3 regions of the Metabacillus mesotrionivorans genome follow, and region 2 is predicted to be linked to each of the others. Evidence: predicted binding sites of a transcription regulator. Region 2 holds the regulator's gene; each other region holds the start of a gene.

What was found. The regulator CtsR, encoded in region 2, represses protease genes until heat stress. The targets are predictions, from matches to a motif close to ATGGTCAATAAAGGTCAAACA.
Region 1: the regulator CtsR is predicted to act here: its motif matches at 1,386-1,406, upstream of ACTSEZ_RS03070 (ATP-dependent Clp protease ATP-binding subunit).
Region 3: the regulator CtsR is predicted to act here: its motif matches at 1,609-1,629, upstream of clpP (ATP-dependent Clp endopeptidase proteolytic subunit ClpP).

Annotation. Positions count from the first base shown of each region.
Region 1 covers NZ_JBQMFF010000001.1:612,299-617,048, reverse strand. Annotated here, with positions in the region: gene ACTSEZ_RS03075 (YkvI family membrane protein) at 200-1,246, opposite strand; gene ACTSEZ_RS03070 (ATP-dependent Clp protease ATP-binding subunit) at 1,515-3,584, shown strand; gene ACTSEZ_RS03065 (M3 family oligoendopeptidase) at 4,418-4,750, opposite strand, start outside.
Region 2 covers NZ_JBQMFF010000012.1:53,884-58,633, forward strand. Annotated here, with positions in the region: gene clpC (ATP-dependent protease ATP-binding subunit ClpC) at 1-2,099, opposite strand, end outside; gene mcsB (protein-arginine kinase McsB) at 2,096-3,187, opposite strand; gene mcsA (protein-arginine kinase activator protein McsA) at 3,189-3,734, opposite strand; gene ACTSEZ_RS19955 (CtsR family transcriptional regulator) at 3,750-4,211, opposite strand.
Region 3 covers NZ_JBQMFF010000003.1:402,642-407,391, forward strand. Annotated here, with positions in the region: partial or broken gene ACTSEZ_RS11945 (peptidoglycan recognition protein family protein) at 1-20, opposite strand, end outside; tRNA gene ACTSEZ_RS11950 (tRNA-Arg) at 188-263, opposite strand; gene ACTSEZ_RS11955 (STAS domain-containing protein) at 477-1,496, shown strand; gene clpP (ATP-dependent Clp endopeptidase proteolytic subunit ClpP) at 1,683-2,282, shown strand; gene ACTSEZ_RS11965 (HPr family phosphocarrier protein) at 2,701-2,958, opposite strand; gene whiA (DNA-binding protein WhiA) at 2,983-3,933, opposite strand; gene mgfK (gluconeogenesis morphogenetic factor MgfK) at 4,040-4,750, opposite strand, start outside.

The DNA of each region.
Region 1 (4,750 bases), on a different contig from region 2:
TTAAATAAAAGATGGTGAAACCCTGTCATGAAGGTATTACCCCATCAATCACCTCTCCCGAAAAAATATATAAAATTCTGAATATATTCCATCATAATATGAAGCCTGTCACCAGTCAAACAATCCTTCGCATTGTTTTCTTCATAAATATGACCAAAATCAAGCTATTATGTTTTAATTATTTCATTATTCTGATTTTTTAAAATTTGTTTTCATTCCCGGAAGGAGGAGCTTTTCTGACCATCAGCAGGAGGAGAAAGATGAGGCTCATGTAACCAAAAACCGGGTACAAAACTGCAATTAACGAGCTGTAGTCAATCAGGCTGATAAAAAACGCACCGCACAGCAGCATGGCAATAATCAGCATGCCAGGAAGTGGAACGACGCGTATAAGATGGCGCTCGAGCCCGAACAGGTTCCCGATTACAGATGTAAACACTTCCCCATAGATGACAAGAATATAAATGATAAAAAACGAAAACACAGATGCCTTCATGACTTCTGCCATCGGGATATCATAGGAGATGACATCACGCAATGAGGACAGCGCAAAATGACTGCTGAGCAAAATAAACGTGAGGATGGCACCGCCTGCAATCCCGCCCCATTTTGCCGTTCGCTCATCCTCTATTTCCTTTGCAAGCGGGACAAGCACGGCCTCCGCCATCGCAAGATTAAACGCCGCGTAGGAAACCGCAGAGATGATCCACTTAAAGGATGAATGACCGGACATGAGACTCTTTGCCGAATGAGCATCAAAAGATGAAGCAGCCACAAGCACACTGAACAAAATCAGCATCGGCACAACAATAATGTTCACACTGAAAAGGCCCTTTGATCCAAATGACATGGCAATAAGCGTCAGCGCAATCGTCAAAACAACGCCAAACCGGCTTGAAAGGTGAAGCTGCTCTTCAAAAATGGCACCCGCCCCTGAAAGCATGACAGACGTAACACCGAACAAAACGACAAGCATAAACAGATTGACGACCGTACCGCATGATTTTCCGAACAAAAAAAGATTGAGATCCTGATAAGAATTTGCACCTATCCTTTTTGAAATAATCATCATTTTGGACCCAAGATGCATAAAAAAATAACCGCATATAAGAATGCCAAACATTCCAAAAACGCCATACTGCGTAAAAAATTCAACAATCTCCCTGCCGGTGGCAAATCCTGCCCCCACTACCGTGCCCACATATACAGCTGCTATCTGCACTACCTGAAACCATTGTTTCTTCATTGTTTTGCCTCCGATACGAACCCTGGTCTTTTCATATGTATATGAGACAAGGTGCCAGGAAAGAAGGACAGATTGTCACTGTTTGAGTAAAGGAATCGTTCTTTCCTGAAAAGATAAAAAAGGTAAAACAAAATACTTGAAAGTCAAAATAGGTCAAACTATAATAAGAATCAAGATCATCCACTCGAGATGATTTTTCTTTCAATCAAAAGTCAAAGATAGTCAAAGTCAAACATAAACATAAATTTATTATATGGAGGTTTTCACTATGCTATGTCAAAACTGCCAAGCTAAGAAAGCATCTGTTCATTTAACTATGCAAATCAACCATGAGCGCCATCAAGTCATGATCTGCTCTGACTGTTATGCCAAGTACAGAAGTTCAGTTCCAAGCGGAGGGTTCGGTCATGTCCCGCCATCACAGCCATTTGGTCCTAATGCTGAACAAACGGCACAAAAACAAGGCCGAAACGGACTCCTTGATCAGCTGGCACGCAACCTGACACATGCTGCAAAAGCCGGCGTCATTGATCCTGTCATCGGCAGAGATGCGGAAGTTGAACGATTAATAGAGATACTGAACAGAAGAAACAAAAACAACCCTGTTCTTATCGGAGAGCCTGGTGTCGGGAAAACGGCTGTAGTAGAGGGCTTTGCTCTTAAAATTGCAGAGGGGGATGTTCCGGCTAAACTGAAGAATAAAGAAGTTTATCTGCTGGATGTTGCGTCACTTGTTGCAAATACCGGGGTCAGAGGACAATTTGAAGAGAGAATGAAGCAGCTGATCTCAGAACTTCATCAAAAGAAAAACATCATTCTGTTTATAGATGAAATTCATCAGCTTGTAGGCGCAGGCTCAGCAGAAGGCTCCATGGACGCAGGCAACATTCTAAAACCGGCGCTTGCACGCGGAGAGCTCCAGGTTGTCGGAGCCACTACTCTGAAAGAATACCGTCAGATTGAAAAAGATGCAGCACTTGAACGCCGCTTCCAGCCTGTCATGGTCACTGAGCCTTCTCTGGAAAAAGCGATTGAAATCCTGAAAGGCATTCAGGACAAATACGAAAAATATCATGAAGTGTCTTATTCGGAAGATGCGATTAAAGCAACTGTTATGCTTTCACACCGCTACATCCAGGACCGTTATCTGCCAGATAAAGCCATTGATCTTCTTGATGAAGCGGGATCAAAAAAGAACCTGCAGTCAGGCGGCGGTGAAGATATCAGCGGGAAACTGGCTGAGATTGCACGAAAGAAAGCACAGGCTACAAAAGAAGAAAACTATGAGCTTGCTGCTAAGCTGCGTGACGAGGAACTAAAGCTTGAAAGCATGCAGTCAACATCCCATGCAACAGTGGAAGCAGAAGATATTGCAGCCATTATCGAAAAGAAAACAGGCATTCCGGTAGGCAAGTTACAGGAAGATGAGCAGGCTCAAATGAAAAATCTTGAAAGCAAACTTTCCAGTAAAGTCATCGGTCAGGAAGAAGCCGTTAAGAAAGTGGCAAAGGCCATCCGAAGAAGCCGTGCAGGGCTAAAATCAAAACAGCGTCCAATCGGTTCATTCCTGTTCGTCGGCCCTACAGGAGTCGGAAAAACGGAATTGACCAAAACCCTTGCATCCGAGCTGTTTGGTACGCGTGATTCACTGATCCGCCTGGACATGAGTGAATATATGGAAAAACACTCTGTCTCGAAGATTATCGGATCACCTCCGGGCTATGTCGGTCACGAGGAAGCAGGACAGCTATCCGAAAAAGTCCGCCGGAACCCGTACAGCATCATCCTGCTTGATGAAATTGAAAAAGCTCATCCAGATGTGCAGCATATGTTCCTACAAGTCATGGAGGATGGCCGCCTGACAGACAGCCAGGGCAGAACGGTAAGTTTCAAAGACACCGTCATTATCATGACAAGCAATGCCGGTGCCGGACACAAGAAAGTCACAGTCGGCTTCGGAAACAGCGAAGCACTGAACGAAAGCTCATTGCTTGAGTCACTTGGTTCATTCTTTAAGCCTGAATTTCTGAACCGTTTTGACAGCATCATCGAATTTAAGTCTCTCGAAAAAACGGATCTGCTGCAAATCGTAGACATTATGCTTGGTGAGCTTCAGGAAACGCTCAATGAACAGCACATTAAGCTGAACATCACAGATGAAGCAAAAGAAAAAATAGCAGAGCTCGGCTATCATCCTGCCTTTGGAGCACGTCCGCTCCGCAGAGTGATACAAGAGCATGTTGAAGATGCCATTGCCGATGTTCTTCTGGATGGCAGCCAAATCTCCGAACTTACTGTATCGCTTGTTGATGATACACTGACAGTAAAGCAAGGTTAAACTTGGAAAAGAGCTGAATTCATAGGAATTCAGCTCTTTTTTTTTTGCCTTAATCTTATATGGATAGACCGGGTGAACAAATTCAATTTCTGTCTGGTCCTCTGCTTCAATTGCCAGCGGGTGAATTTCTGCCCCTCTTTGTGTAGGGAACCACGGCCTCCCCTGATTCACAAGAACAAGTGAACCGTGATGATCCCCGTAAAATGAAAACATGCTATCTTCCCCGTTATGGATATCCCTTAAAAAATTCAAATCCTTCCGCATGCTCTTGACACTGGTGCAGGGCAGACCTACTTCAAAGACATCAAACCAGCCAGTCAGTTTTTCAGCCTCTCTCCTGACAATCATTTCGAGGATGTTACCTTCAGAATCGTAAAAGTATGCCTGTTTGCCTTTCCAGTCCATAATTTTCTCGCCTTGTTCATTTGAGAGCAAAGGCAGCCTACCTGCCATCATGTCAAAAAAGAACTCATTCACCCTAAAGCAGAGATGGTAATATGCGGACTCCTCTGACTGTCTGAACGTCAAAAGAGTTTTTCCTGACTGAACAGTAAAGGAGTCCGAGTCTTCGGAGATTATGTTCATACTCAGCGATTCTGTGTAAAATTTTTTGAGCTTCAGAAGGTTTTTTGCGTGCATTTGGATGTGGAGAAATTTCATTTGAACCACCTATTCTCTTATTTGTACTGGATTTTTTCCGGTTGCTGCTGCCGGCTGATCGATCCCTTTTCAAGTATAGGTTTTTTGGTTTCATCTTTGCTCAGTCTTTGTGCTGAAATTCACTTCATTCATTGGACTAAAAAACCGCCAGCATACCGCTGACGGTTTAAAGATTACAGCTTTGTATCATCTACCTTTTCAAGCCACTCCCTGATCTCTCCTGTAACAGACTGAACGCAGCCATCTTCAAACGGAGAAATCAAATGCGCTGTCTCCACGAGCTCAAGGAAAGATTTGCTTCCGCCCTGCTTGCAGAGATGAAGGTAATCTGCCCATGCCGCGTCTTTATCTTCGTGCATTTTCTTCCAGAATTGAAGAGCGCAGATTTGAGCAAGCGTATAATCGATGTAGTAAAATGGCGAGTTGTAAATATGGCCCTGACGCTGCCAGAAGCCTCCGCCTTCTAAAAATTCGTTGTCCCCGTAATCACGGTGCGGCAAATACTT
Region 2 (4,750 bases):
GGTCTGAATGCTTTTTTCAGCTCATTCATAACCTTGCCCTTCATATCCTTGTAATCCTGCGCCTCATCCTGCACGTTAAAGCCAACGTACTTGTTGCGCTTCAGTTCGCTTGCGCCGACATTCGACGTCATGATTAAAATGGTATTTCTGAAATCGACCGTTCTTCCTTTAGAATCTGTTAATCGTCCGTCTTCAAGCACCTGAAGAAGAATGTTGAAAACATCAGGGTGAGCTTTTTCAATTTCATCGAGAAGAACAACAGAATACGGCTTTCTGCGTACTTTTTCAGTCAGCTGTCCGCCTTCTTCATACCCGACATATCCCGGAGGGGAACCAACAAGTCTTGATGTGGAGTGCTTCTCCATATATTCGGACATATCAATCCGGATCATGGCATCCTCATCGCCGAAGATGGATTCTGCAAGTGCTCTTGCAAGCTCTGTTTTACCTACGCCTGTAGGGCCGAGGAAAACAAATGACCCAATCGGGCGCTTCGGATCTTTAAGCCCTGCTCTTGCGCGGCGCACAGCCTTTGCAACAGCTACAACGGCTTCATCCTGGCCAATCACGCGGTTATGAAGAATCTGCTCCATGTTCAGCAGCTTATCTGTTTCTGTCTGGGCAAGGCGTGAGACAGGAATTCCAGTCCAGCTCGCAACAACCATTGCGATATCATCCACTGTCACTTCCGAATTTTCCTGACCCTGTTTTTCTTTCCATGTTTTCTTCGTTTCCTCGAGCTGCTCGCGCAGACGCTGCTCTGTATCACGGAGAGAAGCCGCTTTTTCAAATTCCTGGCTTTGAACAGATGCATCTTTTTCCTTGCGCACTTCCTCAAGCTTCATTTCAAGCTCTTTTAAGTTCGGAGGAGTTGTAAACGAACGGAGGCGAACCTTCGAACCGGCTTCATCAATTAAATCGATTGCTTTATCCGGAAGGAAACGGTCTGAGATATAGCGGTCTGAAAGCTTAACCGCTGCATCAATTGCCTCATCCGTGATGGATACTCTGTGATGAGCTTCATAACGGTCGCGAAGCCCTTTTAAAATCTGGATGCTTTCATCAGCTGTCGGCTCATCAACCTGAATCGGCTGGAAGCGTCGTTCGAGAGCTGCATCCTTTTCAATATATTTGCGGTACTCATCAAGCGTAGTGGCCCCGATGCACTGAAGTTCTCCCCTTGCAAGCGACGGCTTAAGGATGTTGGAAGCATCAATTGCCCCCTCAGCGCCTCCTGCACCGATCAGTGTATGAAGTTCGTCGATAAACAGGATAATGTTGCCTGCCTGGCGAATTTCATCCATCACTTTTTTCAGACGGTCTTCAAATTCACCGCGGTATTTCGTGCCGGCAACAACAGTCCCCATATCAAGTGTCATAACACGCTTGTCGCGGAGGATCTCCGGTACTTCATTGTTCACAATCTGCTGGGCAAGGCCTTCTGCGATTGCCGTTTTACCGACACCAGGCTCCCCGATTAAAACAGGATTGTTTTTCGTTCTGCGGCTTAAAACTTCAATGACCCTTTGGATTTCTTTGCTTCGGCCAATGACAGGGTCAAGACTGCCTTCGCGTGCAATGGCCGTCAGATCGCGTGCCAGACTGTCCAGAGTCGGCGTATTGGCATTGTTCATAGATCCGCTCTGGTGGCCTGAGCCGGACTCATTGCTGCCAAGCAGCTGGAGCACTTGCTGGCGTGCTTTATTTAAGCTTACACCGAGGTTATTAAGCACCCGTGCAGCCACACCTTCACCTTCGCGGATAAGACCCAAAAGAATGTGCTCTGTGCCTACGTATGAATGTCCAAGCTTTCTTGCTTCATCCATGGAAAGCTCAATCACCTTTTTAGCTCGGGGAGTGTAGTGTATCGTCTGTGAAATTTCCTGTCCTCTGCCGATGAGGCTCTCTACTTCTTTTTGAATTTTATCTGATCCAAGGCCAAGAGCTGTCAGCGCTTTGGCAGCGATGCCCTCACCTTCTCTTACAAGACCGAGAAGAATATGCTCTGTGCCGATATTGTTATGTCCAAGACGGACGGCTTCCTCTTGTGCTAATGCAAGAACCTTCTGAGCGCGTTCAGTAAATCTTCCAAACATCATCCTTCATCATCCTCCATCCTTCTGACCATTTCTAGGTTTAGTCTTTCTCTGATTAATGAAGCTCTTCTTATGTCCCGTTCATCCGGGCGCAATGCTCCTCCGGAATACTGCTGGAGAAATCCCGGCTGAGTCAGGATCATCAGCTCATTTAAAATATTTCTGGAAATATCTTTGATGATATTTAAATCAATTCCCAGTCTCACATCTGATAAACATTTAGCTGCTTCTTTGGATTCAATGATCCTGCTGTATGTCAGCGTGCCCAGGGATCTGAACACACGGTCCTCAAGCGGCACCTGCGACGTTTTATATAAAGCTTCCCGTGCAGAGCGCTCTTTTTCAATCAGCTGGTGCACCACACTCAGCAGATCTTCTGCAATATCATCCTCAGACTTGCCGAGAGTAATCTGATTGGAAATCTGAAAGATGTTACCTAATGCTTCGCTGCCTTCCCCGTAAATTCCTCTAACAACCAGACCTAATTGATTAATAGCCGGAATAATTCTGTTCATCTGCTGTGTGAGCACAAGAGCCGGCAAGTGCATCATCACCGATGCCCTCAGCCCTGTTCCCACATTTGTCGGGCAGCTGGTTAAGTATCCTATTTGTTCATCAAACGCATAGTCAACCGAACCTTCCATCCAGTCATCAAGCCTGCTCGCTGCTTTTAAAGCTTCTTTCAGCTGCAGACCGGGATACAGACACTGAATGCGAATATGATCCTCTTCATTCAGCATGATGCTGACCTCTTCATTCTCAGACAGCAAACATGCGCCGAACGAAGAATCCTCTGCTAAATTCGGACTGATTAAATGCTTCTCAACGAGCACCCTTTTTTGAATAGGCTGCAAATCATCCATGCGGAGCATTTCAAGCTTGCCGATCTCATCTACGCTCTTATCCGCAAACGTCTCTTCAAAAAGAGAGAGAATATCCTGCAGCTCTTCATTCGAAGCAAAAGTCGGAAACCTGTACTTCTCAATGTTTCTTGCCAGTCTGACACGGCTGCTGAGAACAATGTCTGAATCAGGCCCATCCTTGCTCATCCAGGCACTCATCGCCTGGTTAATAAACTGCTGAAGTGACATATCAGGATTCACCTCCTCTGGAACTTTTTAACGAAAGTTCAAGCGAACGGATCTCATCCCGGATTTCAGCAGCCTTTTCAAACTCTTCCTGCTGAATTTGCTCTTTTAGATTCTGTTTTAATAACTCTATTCGTTTGCGGATGTGAATGCTACCGCCAATTCGCTCTGGAATCTTTCCAGCATGCACCGTATTGCCGCTGTGGACTCTTCTCAGAATCGGGTTAATTTGATCTTTAAACGTCCGGTAGCACTCGGAACAACCGAACCGTCCCACTTTTGTAAACTGCTGAAACGTCATCTCGCAGCCGGGACACTGCAGAACTTCATTTTTTTTAAAAACATCCTGCTTTGATGCGGAAACGGATGAATCCATGTTCAAAAGGCCTGCCAGCAAGTTATTAATAGAAAATCCTTTGCTGCTGTCAATGAACATGGAACTGTTGTTCTGAGCACATTTATCACAAATATGAACCTCAGTTTTTTCGCCGTTCACAACCTTCGTAAAATGAAATGTTGCCGGTCTCTCCTTGCATTCCTGGCATATCAAGTCTGTCACCTGCTCTCATCGGTATTTCAAGGAAGTCAGCATGGCCTTTATCATTCTTGCCCGCAATTCATCCCTGTGCGGCAGTTCAATATATAAAACGGACCTGTCAATCACACTCAGCATGATTTTTGCTTCCCGTTCTGAAATGACATCTTCACTTACAAGCCTTAATATGAGATCTTCAGCAGATGACTGAGAGATCCGCCTGTCGATAATGCCCATGATCTGATCAATTAAATGCGCAGCATCATTCGATTTCACTTTTATAATCCGAATGTAGCCGCCGCCTCCCCTTTTGCTCTCTACGATATATCCTCGTTCAATCGTAAAACGGGTATTGATGACATAATTGATTTGTGAGGGCACACACTGAAACTTATCCGCAATTTCACTTCTTTTGATTTCGACGATTTCCTTGCCGCTCGTCGTAAGCACCTGCTTCAAATACTGTTCAATGACATCCGAGATGTTCCGCACTCCGCCTCCCCCTAACTTGACTTTGACTATATTTGACTTTAACACTAATATAAAACGAACGTACCATTTTTTCAACTCATAACTGCTCATCTATCTATTTCCATTATTAACGGCAGTGAAACGTTTTTAAACAGAATTTGCCGTATTATTTTAAATGGGAAGAGTAATGAAAGGAAGGTGGAGGAAGGATAATACTTTATGTATACGTCAGCAATCGGTAATAATGAGCTGTTTTTCTGACCGGGATCCATTAAACGCAGCTTTTCTGCATAAGAATAAAAGTGCATGCGGCAAGGCATGATTAGATTGGTGGATAAGAGTTAGGCGGGAATTGCTATGGTATTCAGGTGCATGCTTGCCCTGTGAGGTTGTTTTTCGGTTTTGGAGGGTATGTGATCGGGGCTTTGCTTACCCTCTGATATCGTTTTTCGGTTTAACAGGGTACGATTGAAGCATTTGCTTACCCTCCGATATCGTTTTACAGTTTACCAGGGTACGATTCAAGCGGTTGTTTGTACTATGTCCCCCCTGATTTCCTT
Region 3 (4,750 bases), on a different contig from region 2:
TATTTATCCGAAACACTCACTATTATCACTCCTTTATATAGTAGATGATAGAGTGAGGAGTTTTGGAAAGGCACTTACCCTGATGCATGAGCCTGTTTCCGTGAAAGTCTAGCAGGTTCGGCTTATCGTTCTTATAAAAAATGAAAAAGAGCTGCTTCCCTAAGGAAACAGCTCTCTATCATTTAGACGCGCTCGAGAGGATTCGAACCTCCGACAGACGTGGTACCGGAAACCACCGCTCTATCCAACTGAGCTACGAGCGCACGTATTGGCCAGTAGCGCTATTATACGACAAAACCTCAGCCTGTTTCAAGCGTTATTTTTCTTTGTGTCCAGAAAGCGCTATATTTTATGCACTTCCAAAATATACAGGCGGGCAGATTCTATTGTATGATTAGAAATACAGGCTTTACAACAGCGGCAGAACGGGTAAAGGGTTTATAACAGCAACAGCAGAATAAAGGAGATAAAACATAATGACAGACCGCTATTCAATAAATGTAAACGGTTCTTCCTTTGATTGGGATTTATCACAGGCAGCTTACCAATTTGAAGGAGATGAAGTCGTATTATTCTGGATTAATACGGCATTTAAAACATTTCTTGATTCAATTGAAGAAATTTCCGGGGAACAAGCAGCAAGAGTTGTACTTGAAACTGCAGGGTACCGTACAGGAGAAATTGTCAGCGACTTTTACAAGCGATCCATCGGAAAAACAGAGGATATCTTAAAGAGCCTGCCGAATACATATGTTACAGCCGGTTGGGGTAAAACCGCAATCGATGTTCTGTCCTATGACGACTGCAGAGCTGTAGTGAGGATCGAAAATGGCTGGGAGTATAAGGTTAACAAAGCTCAGGGCAAGACAGTGGAGGGTTCGTTCCTGGCCGGTCACTGGGCCGGCGTCCTAAGCGGACTGTTCGGGAAAACCGTCTGGTACAGGGTGGTGAAAAGCCAGACAAGCGGAGATCCGTATTCAGAATTTGAATTTTCGCCTTCCGGAATCACTCCCCAGCGAAATATCCGCTCACTGATTCAGGAGCAGGAAAGGGCTGACATGCTTGCACTGGAACAAAGTGTTGCTAAGCGGACAGCCGATCTTGTTGATTTGGTAAAGGAAATTTCTTCTCCAATCATCCCAGTTCTTGACAACATCATCGTCCTTGCGATGATCGGAAGATACGACGAAGCGAGAGCTGAGGAGCTTTTAACCAAAACACTCTCTAACCTGCCCGAGTATAAAGCGAGGTTTCTTATTCTCGATCTGACAGCTATTTCACAAGTGGACGAGTTTACAATCGACTTGCTTCAAAAGCTTGTTCAGGCTTCTGCGCTTCTTGGAACTTCATGCATTCTAGTGGGCATTTCACCCGAACTCAGCATGAAAATCGTCAGCTCGCGGTATCAGATGCAGAACATTCCATGCCTCTCTACGCTTAAACACGGCATTCACTACGCCCTGGCACAGGAAGGACTGCATATCTCAAAAAAATAGCTCCTTCTTCTCCAATCGTTTGAAAAAAAGAAAAATTGGGTAACATGGTTACAGTTACTAGCTCTGACATATACATAAGAGGTGCCTTAAAGATGCTCAGGCGGCAGCGTTTCGTTTGACCTTTATTGACCTTAGTTGTATGATGAGAGTACATAAATTTACCTTTACTTTAAAGGAGGAAATACGATGAATTTAATTCCTACAGTTATTGAACAGACAAACCGCGGTGAACGTGCATATGATATTTACTCACGTCTTTTAAAAGACCGCATCATCATGCTTGGAAGCGGAATTGATGATAACGTTGCAAACTCAATCGTTTCTCAGCTATTATTCTTAGAAGCAGAAGATCCAGAAAAAGACATTTCTATCTACATCAACAGCCCTGGCGGATCCATCACTGCCGGTATGGCCATTTACGATACAATGCAGTTCATCAAGCCGCAAGTATCAACAATCTGCATCGGTATGGCAGCTTCAATGGGAGCATTCCTTCTTGCAGCAGGCGCCAAAGGCAAGCGTTATGCCCTTCCAAACTCTGAAGTCATGATCCATCAGCCTCTTGGAGGAGCGCAAGGCCAGGCTACGGAAATTGAGATTGCTGCAAAACGCATCCTTTTCCTTCGCGACAAGCTTAATCAAATTCTTGCAGACCGCACAGGCCAGCCGATTGAAGTCATCGCGCGCGACACAGACCGCGACAACTTCATGACAGCAGAGCGTGCACTTGAGTACGGCCTGATTGACAAAGTCATGGACCGCAATACGTTAGCAGACAAAAAATAAGAAGCGCAAAAAGAACGGCATCGTGCCGTTCTTTTTTTATTTGGATTTTACAGCCAACTCCCCATACAGGTGCAAACTGCCTCTTTTTCTAGCAAGATCTTGACCATTTGGCCGTTGATTTTCGGCTCTGTACCTGGTCGGGCAGCTATCTCATGGTTCTGAACAATTCCAATTAAGAGAGATTAGTGCGTTACATCCAACAATCAATGCAATACGACCAACTTCGACTATTTTACAACCAACTTTGACTGCGTAACGACCAGCTTCCCCCGATTTACAGCCAACTCCCCATGCGAACGCCAAATACCTCTTTTTCTAGCAAGATCTTGACCATTTGGCAGTTGCTTTGCTGCACCGGACCATTACAGTCACCTGCCGGTAAACTTGCGCCATAAAAAAAACGGCCCAAAGGCCGTTTTTAAGCTTCCTGCTTTACGTATTCTGTTAAAACTTCAAGTGCTTCGTTTTCGTCGTGGCCTTCTGCAATCAGTGTTACGGTTGATCCTGAGCTGATGGCAAGGCTCATGAGCCCCATAATGCTTTTTGCATTCACCTTTTTTCCATCCTTCTCAAGGAAGATATCTGATGCGTACCTGTTGGCCTCTTGTACAAATAATGCTGCGGGACGTGCTTGTAAGCCTGTTTTCAAACGAACTTCGACCTGTTTTTGAGCCATGTGAATCCCCTCTGCTTTCCCCTTTTATTTGATTGTTACCGGCTGGCCGTTTCTAAGCTGTTCTGCAATTTCGTCCAATTTTCTCAGGCGGTGGTTTATGCCTGATTTGCTGATTTTTCCGCTCGAAACCATTTCTCCGAGCTCTTTCAGCGTGACATCCTGATACTCTACCCGCAGCCTTGCAATTTCGCTTAATTTATCAGGCAGAGCTTCAAGACCCATTTTTTCATCAATGTATTTAATATTTTCAACCTGGCGGATCGCAGCACCAATTGTTTTATTTAAGTTAGCGGTTTCACAATTGACGAGCCTGTTTACGGAGTTTCTCATATCCCTCACGATGCGTACATCTTCAAAGCGCAGCAGCGCCTGATGGCCTCCGATAATACTCAAAAACTCAGAGATTTTTTCCGCTTCCTTGAGATAGGTGATATACCCCTTTTTCCGCTCAAGTGTTTTGCTGTTCAGGTTAAAAACATTCATCAGCTCGCACAGTGCATCATTATGCTCTTTGTACAGAGAGAAAATTTCCAGATGATACGAGGATGTCTCAGGATTATTCACTGAACCTCCAGCAAGGAACGCCCCTCTGATATACGATCTTCTGCAGCACTTCTTTTTAACGAGATCTTCTGAAATGCTTCTAATAAAGGTGAAATTCTCCCCAAGGATGCTTAAATCCTCTAAAATTTCACGGGCTTTCTCTATCAGCCGAACGATATAGACATTATTCTTTTTCAAACGCATTTTTTTCCGGACAAGCAGTTCAACAGAAACGTCATACTGCTTTTTTAAGAGAGTATATATTCTTCTGGCTATTGCTGCATTTTCAGTCTGAATATCTAGAATCAATTTTCGATTCGAAAAAGAAAGAGAGCCATTCATCCGGATGAGTGCAGACAGTTCTGCTTTTAAACAACATGGTTTAAGTTCTATGTTAGTCAGTTCTTTTTTTGTTTCAGAAGCAAAAGACATCGTTCTGCACCCTCCAATCAGTATGAATGCATTCGTTTGCACTCTTTATTTTATTGCCGTTTTCCGCGGATTGTCAGGAAAGGCTCCGCGGAAAGCCTGGGTCTTATCAAGTAATCATCTCATACAGGAGCTTTGCTACCTTTACGGTGTCATGCCGGATGACGTTATTTTCATAGGAGACAATCTTATCGTGGACAATTTCAAGCCCCAGTTCACGGAGTGCCTCGAGATCATAGTTTACCGGTTTTGCCAGTTCTTCTGCATATAATGCTTTCATCATATCAGGAATCACTTCATCATTCACTAATATTGTATCGATGAACTTGCATTTCATATGGTCATTGAGTGCTCTTACATGATCAGATGCTGTGTAATCAAGGGTTTCACCCGCCTGTGTCATCACATTGCAGATGTACACTTTTTTGGCTTTTGCCTTGCATACCTCATCACCGATTTTTGGCACGAGCAAATTCGGCAGGATACTTGTATATAGACTTCCCGGTCCTATGAGAATGAGGTCTGCCTTCCGGATGACGTCAATTGCTTCGTCGAGGGGCTCAATCGTTTCGGGTGAAAGAAAGACCCGTTTGATTTTTTTCCCTGAGTAAGGAATTTTTGATTCTCCCGAGACGATAGTTCCATCTTCCATCTCTGCATGGAGCACAACGCTCTTGTTCGCAGCCGGAAGGACTTTTCCCCGGACATTCAGCACCTTGCTCATCTCGGTGACCGCGTGGAAAAAATCTCCCGTGATGTTCGTCATGGCGGCAAGAATCAGGTTCCCAAGAGAGTGCCCAGTCAGGCTGTTGCCTTTATT